DNA from 3 places in the Ensifer sp. Root423 genome. Region 1 is predicted to be linked to each of the others. Evidence: riboswitches for the same ligand, from Rfam matches in the RefSeq annotation. Region 1 holds a riboswitch; each other region holds the start of a gene.
What was found. Region 1 has a riboswitch for thiamine pyrophosphate ahead of thiC (phosphomethylpyrimidine synthase ThiC). Riboswitches for the same ligand answer to the same signal wherever they lie in the genome.

Region 1 (5,036 bases):
CCAGGTGGCGGCCGGCGTCGCCCACGAGATCAACCAGCCGGTCGCGACCATCCGCGCCTATGCCGACAACGCCCGCACCTTCCTCGAACGCGGCCAGCAGCAGACCGCGGTCGAGAACCTTGTCAGCATCGCCGAACTGACCGATCGGGTCGGCACCATCACCGACGAACTCAGAAGCTTCGCTCGCAAGGGCCGCTTCGTCGCCGAGCCGACGCCCATGCGCGACGTGATCGAGGGGGCGATGATGTTGCTGCGCAGCCGCTTTGCCGGCCGCATGGATGCGATCGTCATCGACCTGCCGGAAAATGGCCTCAGCGTCCTCGGCAGCCGCATCCGGCTCGAGCAGGTGCTGATCAACCTTTTGCAAAATGCCCTGGAAGCGCTCGGCACGCGCAGCGGCGCCGAGATCCGCGTGCGCTGCGAGGACGGTCCCTCCGGGACGGTTTTGCTCGTCGTTGCCGATAACGGCCCAGGCATTCCCCTGCACATCCACGAGGATCTGTTCACGCCGTTCAACACCTCGAAGGATGAAGGGCTCGGCCTCGGCCTTGCCATCTCCAAGGAGATCGTCGCCGACTATGGCGGCGATATCACCGTCGAAACCAGCGACAGGGGCACCGTCTTCACGGTTCGCCTGAAGAGGGCCTGAGCGATGCAGCCGACCGTCTATCTCGTCGACGACGACAACCATCTGCGCAAGGCGATGACGCAGACGCTGGAACTCGCCGGCCTCGCCGTTACCCCTTTTGCCAGCGCTGCCGAAGCGTTGAAGACGCTGGATGCGAATTTCGACGGCGTCGTCGTCAGCGATATCCGCATGCCGGGCATCGACGGCCTCGCCTTCTTCCGCCGCATCGAAGCTTTCGACGCGGATCTGCCGGTGATCCTGGTGACCGGCCATGGCGATATCCCGATGGCAGTGCAGGCGCTGCAGGATGGCGTCTACGACTTCATCCCCAAACCCTTTGCCGCCGACCGGCTGGTGCAGAGCGTGCATCGCGCGCTGGAAAAACGCCGGCTCGTGATGGAAAACCGCGCGCTGAAACGGGCCGCCGAGACGGCCGGCGACAACCTGCCGCTGATCGGCCAGACGCCGGTCATGGAACGTTTGCGCCAGACGATCCGGCACATTGCCGATACCGATGTCGACGTGCTCGTCGCCGGCGAGACGGGCAGCGGCAAGGAGGTGGTGGCGACGCTGCTCCACAATTGGAGCCGACGCCGCAACGGCAACTTCGTGGCGCTGAATTGCGGGGCGCTGCCCGAAACGGTGATCGAAAGCGAACTCTTCGGCCACGAACAGGGCGCCTTCACCGGCGCCTTGAAGAAGCGCATCGGCCGGATCGAGCATGCGAGCGGCGGCACGCTGTTCCTCGACGAGATCGAGGCGATGCCACCGGCGACTCAGGTGAAGATGCTGCGCGTTCTGGAAGCGCGCGAAATCACGCCGCTTGGCACCAACCAGGTTCGTCCGGTCGATATCCGCGTCATCGCGGCTGCCAAAATCGATCTTGGCGACCCGGCGCAGCGCGGCGATTTCCGGGAAGACCTCTACTTTAGATTGAATGTCGTAACGCTGTCGATCCCACCGCTGCGCGAACGTCGAGACGATATCCCGCTGCTCTTCTCGCACTTCCTGACCCGGGCGGCCGAGCGCTTCAAGCGCGACGCGCCTGTGGTCACATCGGCCGTGCAGAGACATCTGATGACGCATGCCTGGCCGGGCAATGTGCGCGAGCTCTCGCACTTTGCAGAACGCGTGGCGCTTGGTGTCGAAGGTCCGCTGGGACAGCCGATTGCGCCCACCGAACAGCCTGGATTTGCACTCCCGGAACGGCTCGAACGCTACGAGGCGGAGATCCTGAAAGAGGTGTTGCGGGCTCAGCGCGGCGACGTCAAGGCGACGATCGAGGCGCTCGGCATTCCGCGCAAGACATTCTACGACAAGCTCCAGCGCCACGGCATCAACCGTGCCGATTACGCCGAGCGGGCCGCACCGGAAAAGGCCGGCCGCTAGCGTCAAACCCGAATCCGTCACCACACGCAATAGGTGCATCTTTGTCGGCAGGCGAATTCACGCTTGACGACCCGGGCCGATCGATGGCTATGATCTAGGCATTCACCAGGGGGGTCCCGCAAGGGGCTGAGATTCTGCTGGATGGCCGGCTTGCCGGCTGTGGCGCAGTGACCCGTTGAACCTGATCCAGTTCATACTGGCGTAGGGACGGTGCAGATATCGAAGCCAGGATTCCGTGCGTCCAGCATCTGGCGGAGCGTCTTTCATCTTTCCGGCATCAGAACTGGGTCTCCAATTGCAAACTTGGAGCCTCGTCATGAATATTGCCACCAAACCCGCAGCCCTCACCGTCACGCAAGGACCGCTTCCCGCCTCCCGCAAGATCCACAAGCCGGGCGTGCTTCATCCGGATATCCGCGTGCCGATGCGCGAGATTGCGCTCCACCCGACGTCGGGCGAGCAACCGGTTACGGTCTATGATTCCTCCGGCGCCTACACCGCCGACGACGCCGAGATCCGCATCGAGGACGGCCTGCCGCGGCTGCGCCGCAACTGGATCGTCGACCGCGGCGATGTGGAAACCTATGAGGGACGCGTGGTCCGCCCCGAGGACAACGGCTTTGTGAGCGGCGACAGGCTGACACCGACCTTCCCGTTCCAGCATGCGCCGCTGAAGGCCACGGGCGGCCGCCCAGTGACCCAGCTTGCCTATGCCCGCGCCGGCATCATCACGCCGGAAATGGAGTTCGTGGCGATCCGCGAAAATCTCGGCCGCGACGCGGCGCGTGCGAAAGTCCGCGACGGCGAGAGCTTCGGCGCCCACATCCCCGATCACGTGACACCCGAATTCGTGCGCCAGGAAATTGCCAGCGGCCGCGCGATCCTGCCTGCCAACATCAACCATCCGGAATCCGAGCCGATGATCATCGGCCGTAATTTTCTGGTGAAGATCAATGCCAATATCGGCAACTCCGCCGTCACCTCGTCGATGGCGGAAGAGGTCGAAAAGATGGTCTGGGCGACGCGCTGGGGCGCCGACACCGTCATGGACCTTTCGACCGGCCGCAACATCCACAACATCCGCGAATGGATCATCCGCAACTCACCGGTTCCGATCGGCACCGTGCCGCTTTACCAGGCGCTGGAAAAGGTCAACGGCATTGCCGAGGACCTCACCTGGGAAGTCTATCGCGACACGCTGATCGAGCAGGCTGAACAGGGCGTCGACTATTTCACCATCCATGCCGGCGTCCGGCTGCACTACATCCCGCTCACCGTCGATCGCGTCACCGGCATCGTTTCGCGCGGCGGCTCGATCATGGCCAAGTGGTGTCTGCATCACCATCGCGAGAGCTTCCTTTACGAGCATTTCGAGGAAATCTGCGACATCTGCCGCGCCTATGACGTCTCCTTCTCGCTCGGCGACGGCCTGCGCCCCGGCTCGATCGCCGATGCCAACGACGCGGCACAATTCGCCGAACTCGAAACGCTCGGCGAGCTCACCAAGATCGCCTGGGCCAAGGATTGTCAGGTGATGATCGAAGGCCCCGGCCACGTGCCGATGCACAAGATCAAGGAGAACATGGACAAGCAACTCGCCGTCTGCGGCGAGGCGCCGTTCTACACACTCGGACCGCTGACGACGGACATTGCGCCCGGCTACGACCACATCACGTCGGGCATCGGCGCGGCGATGATCGGCTGGTTCGGCACCGCCATGCTCTGCTACGTCACGCCGAAGGAGCATCTCGGTCTTCCCGATCGCAACGACGTCAAGGTCGGCGTCATCACCTACAAGATCGCCGCCCATGCCGCCGATCTCGCCAAGGGCCATCCGGCCGCCCAGGTGCGCGACGACGCGCTATCGCGCGCGCGCTTCGAATTCCGCTGGGAGGACCAGTTCAACCTCTCGCTCGACCCGGAGACGGCCCGTAACTTCCACGACGAGACACTGCCGAAGGAAGCGCACAAGGTCGCGCATTTCTGCTCCATGTGCGGCCCGAAATTCTGCTCGATGCGGATCTCGCACGACATCCGCGCAGAAGCGCAGAAGGAAGGCCTGGAGGCAATGGCCGCGAAATACCGCGAGGGCGGCGACCTCTATATGCCGGTGGAAGGGGCGGCTGGCGCGGCCGAGTAGACGACAGAGACTCGTTGAAGGGGCCAGTCACGGCCCCTTCAGTTCACTCAGGGCTGCGCCTCCCGCCTCGGAAGCGGAAGCGGCGATCGCCAAGGCTCTCCTCCTCCGTCATGCTTGGGCTTGAGCCGAGCATGACGGAGGGTGGGAGGCGCGCCAACGACCCCGTTCAATCAACAAACATGCAACGTCCTCTGTCCCTCTCGCGACGCCTCAGCGATGAGGGCGATCATCTGTATGTCGTGGCCGCCGCCAGAGGCCCGCACCTTGCGCTCCGTGTCGCCCGTCCCCCCAATAGCTTGTCCCCACATCGATTGAACGATATGCAAGGCGCACGCAAAAGTCGCTGTCGGCGAAATTCATTCGCGGCGGGCAGCCGAACTGTACCCGCGCACGCAAGAACGCCGTTTGCACAAGGAGAATGACTTGAGGACATGCCTGTTGAGACTGACGGCCTTGTCCATAGGAGCCCTTGCAGCATTCGGCGGAGATCTGCCGCGCCTCAACGGTGACCGGGGCTTTGCCGGGGGCCTTTCCTGGATTTCCGCTGCCCATGCGGACGACGCCGATGCCGGCGGCACGAATGGTGAAGGTGCCGCGGGCGGCAGCGACCAAGGTAGCGAAAACGTCGGGAGCGGCGGAAGCAACGGCACAGAGGGTGGCGGCGATTGGGGCTCCGGCGATGGTAGCGGCGTGGGCGGCGAGCCCGGCGGGACCGGGGCTGGCGGTGGAGGCGGCGTCATCGACGGAAGCGGCCTGAGCGGCGGAGACAGCGAGCGCCACTCATCCTCTTCGCGCGACGGGCGGGATTACGGACCAACCGGCAGCGTATGGCACGGCGGCAGCAGTTTCCTCAATCTTTTTCGCCGGACACCGGAAGAG
Region 2 (5,036 bases), 140 kb from region 1:
ACCCGCGGTCCGGCACGTGCCTATCGCCACGGTGCGGTTCTGGCGATCCATTCGCGCGTCCGGCCTTCCGGGTCGGCGTTGCGGGTGATGTCGGTAACGACGGCGGCGATGTCGGCGCCGTGCTCGAAGGCGCCGGCGATCCGCTCGACGTTGAGGCCGCCGATGGCGACCAGCGGCAGCAACCCGACACGGTTCCGCCAGGCGGCAAGGCGCGGCAGTCCCTGCGGCGCCCACTTCATAGCCTTGAGAATGGTCGGGTAAACCGGTCCGAGCGCGACATAGTCGGGCTTGGCAGCAAGTGCTGTCTCCAGTTCCGTCTCGTCATGGGTGCTGAGTCCGAGCTTCAGGCCGGCGGCGCGGATTGCAGTAAGGTCGGCCTCCGCCAGGTCCTCCTGGCCGAGATGGACGAAGTCGCAGCCTTCCGCGATCGCCAGTTGCCAGTAGTCGTTGACGATGAGCTGGCAGCCCTGCTCGTCGCAAACGGCCTTGGCCGCGCGGATCTCGCGGCGGATCTCCGCTTCCGTACGATCCTTGACGCGTAGCTGCACCAGCTTGACGCCGAGCGGCACCAGCCGCTCGATCCAATCCGTGCTGTCGACGATGAGATAGAAGGGGTCAAGTTTCACGCAAACACCGCCTTTCCGATGACGGGGGTGGAAGGGACGGCAAAATCGCGCGGTTCGAGCATGCCCGCCTCGAAGGCCTGCCGGCCGGCATCGATCGCGCCCGCGAACGCAGCGGCCATCAGCGCGGGCTTGGCGGCGCCGGCGACGGCGGTGTTGAGCAGGACGGCATCGAAGCCGAACTCCATCACCGTCGTTGCGTGCGAGGGCCGGCCGATGCCGGCATCGACGATCAGCGGCACATCGGGAAAGTTGGCCCGCATTGCCCTGAGCGCCTGGATGTTCTGCGGCCCCATGGCGCTGCCGATCGGCGCGCACCAGGGCATCAGCACCTTGCAGCCGGCTTCCACGAGCCGTTCGGCAACCACGAGATCATCCGTGGTGTAGGGAAAGACTTCGAACCCTTCGGCCGAGAGGATGCGCGCCGCCTCGACCAGCCCGAAGACATCGGGCTGCAGCGTATCGTGGTGGCCGATCACTTCGAGTTTCAGCCAGTTGGTGCCGAAGACCTCGCGCGCCATCTTGGCCGTCAGCACCGCCTCTGACACCGAGTGGCAGCCGGCGGTGTTCGGCAGCACGTGCACGCCGAGCGCCCGGATCAGTTCGAAGAAGGCGCCGCCCTGGCGGCCTCCGGCGGTTTCGCGCCGGAGCGAGACCGTGACGATCTCAGTGCCTGACGATCGCACCGCATCTTCCAGAACGGCGGGGGAGGGGTAGCGGGCGGTGCCGAGCAGCAACCGTGAGCGCAGGTCCTGTCCATAAAGCGTCAGCATGTCTCAGCCTCCTTTCATCGGCGAGAGAATTTCGATCCGGTCCCTGTCGCTGAGCGCATGACCCGAACGGTCGGCCCGGTGCACCAGTTCGCCGTTGACGGCGGTGGCGAGCCAGTCACCTTCGAAATCAAGGGCGGCCAGAAGCTCGGCGAGGGTGGTGACGGCGAGGTCGTGATCCTCGCCATTGACGGTCAGTCTCATGCGGCATCTCCCTTCAGGTCCTGCGCAAGCGCGAGGTCGGCTGCTTCCGCCGCCAGGGCCGGCGAAAGCAGGAAGCCATGGCGGTAAAGCCCGTTGATCGTGATGGTCTGCCCGGTGCGCAGGGCGCGCGGCAGGTTGTTGGCGAAGGCGGGGCGGACGCCGGCGCCGGTTTCGAAGAGGCGCGCTTCGCCGAAGGCCGGATGCAGCGCATAGGCGGCGTTCAGCAGTTCCATGAGGGAGCGGGCGGTGATCGGTCCGCCGTCATCCGTCTCGATCATCGTCGCCCCGCACATGAAGAGGCCGCCGCCGCGCGGCACGATGTAGAGCGGGATGCGGGGATGAATGAGCCTGACCGGCCGCGACAGCTCCACGTCGCTTGTCTGCAGGTAGAGCATTTCACCGCGCACGCCCCGCAGGCCCGGCGTTTCGCCGATGCGTGCCGCGCCGGCGCAGTCGGCGACGAGATCGTGGTGGCCATCGTCGCTCGTCTCATCGAGGAAGGTGACGCCGTGATCGACAAGCTTCTGCCGCAACCGGCTCAGCGCCCGGCGCGGGTCGAGATGCGCCTCACCGGGAAAAAACAGCGCCTCGCGGAAACGTCCGGCAAGTGCCGGTTCCAGCCGTTCGATCGCGGCGGCGTCGAGCCATTCGAAGCCGGAGGTGCGTGAGGCAAAGCGCTTGAGTTCGCCCGCATCCCGTGGCGGGGCGACGACAAGCGTGCCGTTTCGGGAAACCTCGCCTGGCAGGGCGTCGTCCCACCAGTCAATGGCGCCGATGCCCTTCGTCAGCACCACCTCTTCGGCGCTTTCGCGTTCGCACCAGGGTGCCAGCATGCCGCCGGCAAACCAGGAGGCCGCGCCGGCAAAGCCTGGTTTTTGCTCGACAACCGTCACCGCGACACCGCGGGCGCTAAGTTCATGCGCCAGACAGAGCCCTGCGACGCCGGCACCTTTGACGAGGATCCGCATGGCTCAGTGTTCCCGCGAGGCGTGGGCGGGCCGTCGTGAGGGAAGCGGGATGGTGTTGGCGGTGTGCATGCCGAGGCTCCGATTGTGGAGACCCAGTTCACGAGCGAAGGAAGGGGAAGGACGCCTTGCCGTTGAATGGTCGCGTGAAGGCGACGTTTGCGGCAGCGATGTCTGCACCGTCCCTACGCCAGTATGAACTGGATCAGGTTCAACGGGTCACTGCGCCGCGCAAATCGCATAGCAGAATCTCAGCCCCTTGGCGGGACACCCCTGGTGAATGCTCCAAGCTGACCGTTCGGGGCGGTTTTTGTCAAGAGCCAGCATTCGTGTGCGATGCGATCTCATATGCCGAAAAAATTATCTATAATTTGCGACGAGAAAGCGGAAGCTTTGGCGGCGTGATGAAAGGAGGTGGGGCAACCGGGTGGAGCGGGTCGAAAAACACCGGAGAAGCCCAGCCGCGCCCTTGTTTCTCGGGTGCGGTACGCCCGATTTCGGAAATGGGAGCTGCGACCGATTGATTGGTGATTGTTGCCCCGTCCCGGCGGTTTCCAGATTCACTCACGGTCAAAAATACAACCAGAAGGGCATTCGTTAACGGAAACTCTCCATCTGGGTGCTTGCGAACTTTGCTCGTCGATAAAATTATAGATAATATCAGATTCTATCTATTTCGCGTTTGCGATGACCTGGAGGACGAGCCGAAATGCTGGACGGAACCCTATCAACTGGCGCTAATTTTACCCCGGGCGACGCGGGCGAAGCCCGCTGGACCCAAGCGGAAGCTGAAAAAATCTATAATTTGCCGTTCAACGATTTGCTCTACCGCGCACACACGGTCCATCGTGCGCAGTTCGATCCCAACGCCATCCAGATGAGCCGGCTGCTCTCGATCAAGACCGGAGGCTGCGCCGAGGATTGCGGCTATTGCAGCCAGTCCGCCCACTATCCGACCGGGCTCAAGGCATCGAAGCTGATGGAGGTCGAGCGTGTGCTTGCCGAGGCGCGACAGGCGCGCGACGGCGGTGCGACGCGCTATTGCATGGGGGCCGCCTGGCGCAGCCCGAAGGACCGCGACATGGACGCGATCGTCGCCATGATCGGCGGTGTGCGGGCGCTTGGCATGGAAACCTGCATGACGCTGGGCATGCTGACGCCGGACCAGTCCGCACGGCTCGCCGAGGCCGGGCTCGACTACTACAACCACAATGTCGATACCTCAGAACGCTTCTACGGCGAGATCATCACCACCCGCAGCTTTGCCGATCGGCTGGAGACGCTCGCGAATGTCCGCGACGCCGGCATCAAGGTCTGCGCCGGTGGCATTCTCGGCATGGGCGAAACCGCCGACGACCGGATCTCCATGCTGGTGACGCTCGCCAATCTGCCGGTGCCGCCCGAAAGCGTGCCGATCAACATGCTGATCCCGATCCGGGGCTCGAAGCTGGCCGATGCAGTGCCCGTCGATCCGATCGATTTCGTCCGCACCATCGCGCTTGCCCGCATCCTGATGCCGCTATCGCATGTCCGGCTCTCGGCCGGCCGGACCGACATGAGCGACGAGACGCAGGCGCTCTGTTTCTTCGCCGGCGCCAATTCGATCTTTGTCGGCGAAACCCTGCTGACCGCCGACAATCCCGGCGAGGACCATGATGCGGCGCTCTTCCGACGCCTGGGGTTGAAGCCGATGGCTCCGGCGGCAAGGCAGGATGCGGCCGAATGACCCTGGGTCTGTTTGCGCGCTATGAGAAGACGCTGGAGGGCCTTGATCGCAAGGGCCGCCGGCGCGCACTTGCCCCCGCTGGCGGCCTGGATTTTACCTCGAACGACTACCTGGCGCTCGCCGCTTCGACGCGGCTGAAGGCGGCGATAACGGGTGCCATCGCGCGCGGCGTGCCGGTCGGCTCCGGCGGCTCACGGCTGTTGCGCGGCAATCACGAAGAACACGAGGCACTTGAGGCGGAAGCGGCCACCTTCTTCGGCGCGCAACGAATGCTCTTCTTCGGCAGCGGCTACGCCGCCAATGCTGCCCTGTTTTCGACGCTGCCGCAGCGCGACGACCTCATCGTCCACGATGCCCTGATCCATGCGAGCGCCCATGAAGGCATCGCTGCGAGCAAGGCCGATGCGGTTGCGGCAGCGCACAACGATATCGACGCCTTTGCCGATGCGATCGGCCAATGGCGCCGCGCCGGCGGCACAGGGCGCCCGTGGATTGCCGTCGAAAGCCTCTATTCGATGGATGGCGATCGGGCGCGGCTCGCCGACCTCTTAGCGCTTGCCGCGCAGCATGACGGCTTTCTCGTCATCGACGAGGCGCACGCGACCGGCGTCTTCGGGCCGGAAGGTCGCGGTCTCGCCGCTGAGCTGGAGGACCGGGAGAACGTCGTCATGCTGCATACTTGCGGCAAGGCGCTCGGTGTTTCCGGCGCACTGGTCGGAGCAAGCGCCGTGCTTTGCGATTATATCGT
Region 3 (5,036 bases), on a different contig from region 1:
GTGTGAGCCTTCAACGGGCGGATTGCTCAGCCTCAAGCTGGCTGACGTTCGCGTTCTGGCATTCGACCGAGCCGAGCGTCGACCGGATCGATCCGGAGGAGATCAGCGATCACCATCCGGATTTGCGCCCAGGGTTCGTCCACACAGGTCGACGAAGGCTGGCCGCGGTTCACGATCGCGTCGAGTTTGGCGATGACGCCTGGGAGCGACGCCACAGGAACCGGCCACAACGCTTGGGCGGCCAATTCCTCCGCCAGCGCTGCGCGGTCCTCGTCCTCGAGCGCGTCGTTGTAGGCGCTGCGTCCATCGCGCTCAGCTGAAGACGACAGCTCGCCTGAGAACAGGGCGGTCTCGAGCTGTTGCTGATGGCGGGTCGATTCGCTCAGGCGGGTCCAGGCGGCACGCCAATGCTGCCAGGCTGCGACCGCAGGGTCATTGGCACAACCGCTAAACCCTGGCTTTCGATGGGCCGCAACGTGCGGATATGTGGGTAAACACGCCGGTACCGAGGAATGAAAATCTCCTCGCGTGACGGTAGGCAAAGTTCTGCTATTGTCGGAATCAGCCATGATCCGAGCTCCCTATAGCTTGGTTTTGGTCAGATCGAGCAGGTGTTACCGCACCTGTTCGATCGCCGGGTCATTCTTCCTACAAAATGTCTGAAGTCAATCAGAAAGTTTGCCTTGAGTAACTTACTTCTTACGATGGAGCAGTGCCGTGGAGCACGGGCAATGTTGGGCTGGAGCCAGGCAGAGCTCGCCAAGGCGGCAAACGTGTCTCGCCAGACTATCGCCGATTTTGAAAGGGGAGCTCACGTACCGATCGTCAACAACCTCGCAAGCATCGTAGCGGCGTTGGAGAAGGCAGGAATTGAGATTATTCCGGCAAATGGTGGCGGCGTAGGCATCCGCTTCAAACGGTCATCTTAAGTAGGTGGATGACTGGCTCTTCTGCAGGCGATGCGCTTCACAGACGCACAAATACGCGACGCTCGTGTGCTGCTGAGGTGGAGCGCTGAAGGGCTCGCCAACGCAACTGTTATCGGAGTAGCCACCGTAAGCCGAGCAGAAACTGGAGATGGAGCTGCATCCCTAACATGCGATCCGGCTACCAAAGAGGCAACGCTCGCCAACTTTAACTGGAGCCCAGATTGGCGCAGAGCTGGCGATGCAGCCAGTGTGCGTCCGTCCATTTCGGCGAGCGGAAGCGGAATACTGATATCCAGCTACTCCTCCATCGAACTCACGTTTGATACGCAATGCTCTGGAAGCAATGGTGCTGACCGGAGTTGGACAGCTATTCCAGCTTTGCGCGATTGTTGACTCAACACGACCGAAAGTCCGGAATCGAGGCACACTAACCGTGCACAATCGCGTGAGGACACTATGAATTTCCACAGCCTGTGTCATCAATACATTCGTCTGTGAAGTCGAACGCTCAGACGGAAGGTCCCTTCAGCTCCAAAGCCGATAGGGGCCTTCATTTTAGGAAGCTTCATCAACAGTGAGGATTGCGCCTCGAACTGGCCTGCTTGTCACAGGGTTCCAACGGTTGACACCCCGGCCCACGCTCCCCTAGCATCAATCCTGCCGAGGGGCGCGCAGTCACTGTGCTGAGATGGCGGCGAGCCAGACCCTTGAACCTGATCCGGATCATACCGGCGTAGGAACGGCAAGGGGCCTTTCAGCTGACCAGTCGTCTTTGCGCTTTCGTCCGGATCTCCGTCAATTTCCGGAGGCCGCTTTGCTCGTGTCTGATGTTAACTTAAACCGAAAGGGCTCAAGCCTCATGCAGGTGGGCCGATGACTGCGATTGCCGTTACCATCGCAGGCTCGGATTCCGGTGGCGGGGCGGGTATTCAGGCAGATCTGAAGACGTTCTCTGCGCTCGGCGTCTATGGCGCCAGCGTGATCACGGCGGTCACGGCGCAGAACACCCGTGGGGTATCTGCGGTGGAGGATATCTCCCCGACTGTCGTTACGGCTCAGATCGACGCGGTGTTTTCCGATCTTACGGTCGGTGCGCTGAAGGTCGGAATGGTGTCTCGGCGCGAGACGATCGGGGTGATTGCCGCCGGTCTTAAACACTATGGCCAGCTGGCTGTCATCGACCCGGTGATGGTGGCGACCTCCGGCGATCATCTGATGCGCCCCGACGCGATCGCGACGCTCAAGGAGGAGTTGTTGCCGCTGGCGCTCATTCTGACGCCGAACCTGCCCGAGGCGGCGCTGTTGACCGGACGCGCAATCGCCGAAACCGAAAGCGAGGTCGCGCGTCAGGCGGAGATGCTTCTGAAGCTCGGTGCGCGTTCAGTTCTGATGAAGGGCGGCCATGCCAAGGGCAAGGACGCGATCGATATTTTCTATAGCGGGGAGGACGTCCTCAACCTGTCACGGCCGCGGATCGAAACAAGGAATGATCACGGCACCGGGTGCACGCTCTCGGCAGCAATCGCCTCGGGGCTTGCCAAGGGCATGCCAATTGACAATGCGGTTGTGGCAGCCAAGGCCTACTTGCATGCCGCTCTGGGGGCGGCCGATGGCCTGACCATCGGCCAGGGGCATGGGCCGGTGCATCACTTTCATCATTGGTGGGGCAACGACAAAGAGTCGGGCGCCGAGGCTTCGAACGTAGCCGAAGCCCAGGCCGCTCTTGGTCGTTCTTCGCGATCTGGCTGAGCAGTGTGGGCTTCGGGTTTACCTCAGGCCACTGCCGCGCTCGGCAGGGCCGGTTGCTCGCCCTTGAGCATTTTCCGATAGAGCGCCACATGTTCCCGCGCGCAATCGACATGGCTCGTCGGTCGCCGAAGTGTCGCACGCAGATTGTCCCATGCCCGCGAGGCGGCCAAGACGTCGATCAGGCGGTCGGCCAGATCTTGGGCGCTCCCGGCGCGGAAGTGATAGCCGTCCAGCCGGTCGCGGACCTTTTCGGCCATGCCGCCGATGTCGGAGCAGAGGATCGGCCGGCCATGATGCAGTGCTTCCTGGATGACGACGGGGGAATTTTCCCACCAGACCGAGGGCATCACCACCCAGTCAACCGAGCGCATCAGCCGCGGCATGTCCTGGTTCTGGTAGGCGCCGTAGAAGCGGACGCGACGACCGGCGTCCTCGATCAGTTTTGCCACCTTCTCCTGGTAGTCCTTCGGCTGACGCTCGAGGTTCCCGCCAAAGATCATCAGCGAGGAATCATCGCCCCAAATGTCGTCGGGCACCCGTGATACCGCGTCGATTAACACGTGAACGCCCTTGAATGGCGTCATCTGCCCGAAATAGGCAAAGCGGTTGCGTCGCGCCGTCGGCGACGGCAATTCGCGGGCCGGCGCCTTGTCGCCCATGACGATGCCGTTCTCGATCACGAAGATCTTAGCGGCTTCGAGCCCCCATTCGACATAGCGGTTGGCGAGAAAGGCACTCGGCGCGATGAAAGCGTCGGCGAGATTAAGCATGCCGCGCACGAACTGCTCGCGGCGAACGAAGCGCGACACCGGGATTTCGGGGAAGCACGTGTGGCAACTGATAGGTGAGGCGCCGTTGCAAAGCTGGCCCGAGGGGCGTTTCACCATTTGCCCGTGATTGTGGCAGATCGGCAGATACTCATGGAACGTCACGACGATGCGTGCCTTGGGCAGGGCATCACGAACGGCATAGAGCGCTTCCAGGCCGAAGCCGAGAATATGATGGAAATGAATGACATCCGGCTTGATGTCGCCGACGAAGCGCAAGAGGTCGCGGCGGATCGCGTCCGTATCGCCGTTGGAGAGGAAGAAATGGTCGAAGTCTTCGGCGTGGTAGAGCACTTCGTCCATGGCGAGACGCAGGCTCATCAGTGCGGAAGCGCCATGGCGCGGAACCGGATTGCCGACGCGGGCGAGGTAGATCGATTCCACACCCGACAGGCCGTTCAGCGCCTTGTGAAGACCATGCGAAGCAATTTCCGCGCCTCCGAGCGAATGGGTCGGGTGGCCATGGGAGACCACGAGTACGCGGAGTTTTTCGCTCATGCGTCAGTCTCCTCGAAGAATGTCTGGGCGGTTTCGGAGGCGGGCATCCATCGGCCGCGGAAGAGCGTCCGGTCGACACGCTCCACGAACCGGGCGGTGGCGGCAGAGCCCGCTCCGGGTACCTCGTCCGACCCCACCATCTGCAGGGAAGGAAGCCAGTAGGCCTCATAGCCCTTTCCGCTGAGGCGAAGGGCGAGATCGAGGCCCTTCAGCGCTGCGCCGAGATAAGTCGGCGACGCGCCCGCGTCCTCCATCAGCGCTTCTCGCGGCAGGATGCAACAATCGAGCGATGCGGCTGCGACCCGCGTCAGCTTGAGGCGATTGACGGCGCCGACGGGATAGCCGGCGTAGCGGCTCGATTGAAGATGGTCGGGGCGATCGAGCGACGTGCTGCCGGCCCAGCGGATAGAGTGATCCTCATAGGCAAGGGTCGGCGAAATGATGCTTCCCGTCTTTGCCTCGTAAGCGGCAACGAGTGCCTGATACCACCCGGTATTGGCTGGCGTCAGCGACGCGGAAAGCAGGATGACGGCGTCGCTGTTCGTGCTCGCAGCGGCCGCTTGCGCCAGGTCGCATGCATCGCTGGCGCCTTCGACGGATACGAGCCGCAGCGGCAGGCGATAGAATTCGGAGAGTTGACGGATGTGGACCGCGTGCCTTCGGAACCGCTCGGCCTGGAGCACGAGCGCGATCTGCGCACGACGGGTTTGGGGATCAAGCGCGAGCAGCCCCAGGAGCGGCGCGAAATCCGTTTCGGTTTCTCCGGCGACAAGAAGGATGGCGGTACCCTCGGCCTGGTCGAAGGGGCCCATGTCGACAACGGTCTCGATGGTCGGTGCGGTGCTGCGCGCCGCCGTCAGGAAACGGACGATCTGCTGGTCGATAATATCGGGCAGGGCCCAGCTTGTCGGATCGATCGAGGCAAGAAGCCGTAGGGCGGCGGCGCGTGCGGGCAGCCGCACGGGGAAAAGTGGCATGTAGGCGCGGCGGGCATCGCGAAGGGTGAGTTCGAGGTGAACTGGCCCTTCTGCCT

Region 2: linked by a shared signal. The riboswitch ahead of thiO (glycine oxidase ThiO) and the one ahead of thiC (phosphomethylpyrimidine synthase ThiC) in region 1 are both predicted to bind thiamine pyrophosphate.
Region 3: linked by a shared signal. The riboswitch ahead of thiD (bifunctional hydroxymethylpyrimidine kinase/phosphomethylpyrimidine kinase) and the one ahead of thiC (phosphomethylpyrimidine synthase ThiC) in region 1 are both predicted to bind thiamine pyrophosphate.

The regions. Positions count from the first base shown of each region.
Region 1 covers NZ_LMEG01000043.1:200,575-205,610, reverse strand. The annotation lists gene ASD01_RS26255 (sensor histidine kinase) at 1-649, shown strand, start outside; gene ASD01_RS26250 (sigma-54-dependent transcriptional regulator) at 653-2,017, shown strand; TPP riboswitch at 2,115-2,243, shown strand; gene thiC (phosphomethylpyrimidine synthase ThiC) at 2,334-4,157, shown strand; gene ASD01_RS37315 (hypothetical protein) at 4,596-5,036, shown strand, end outside.
Region 2 covers NZ_LMEG01000043.1:58,603-63,638, forward strand. The annotation lists gene ASD01_RS25605 (thiamine phosphate synthase) at 21-626, opposite strand; gene ASD01_RS25610 (thiazole synthase) at 623-1,396, opposite strand; gene thiS (sulfur carrier protein ThiS) at 1,400-1,597, opposite strand; gene thiO (glycine oxidase ThiO) at 1,594-2,565, opposite strand; TPP riboswitch at 2,727-2,847, opposite strand; gene bioB (biotin synthase BioB) at 3,272-4,288, shown strand; gene ASD01_RS25630 (8-amino-7-oxononanoate synthase) at 4,285-5,036, shown strand, end outside.
Region 3 covers NZ_LMEG01000023.1:598,762-603,797, reverse strand. The annotation lists gene ASD01_RS22185 (hypothetical protein) at 33-569, opposite strand; gene ASD01_RS22180 (helix-turn-helix transcriptional regulator) at 705-929, shown strand; TPP riboswitch at 1,583-1,686, shown strand; gene thiD (bifunctional hydroxymethylpyrimidine kinase/phosphomethylpyrimidine kinase) at 1,803-2,678, shown strand; gene ASD01_RS22170 (glycosyltransferase family 4 protein) at 2,702-4,003, opposite strand; gene ASD01_RS22165 (hypothetical protein) at 4,000-5,036, opposite strand, start outside.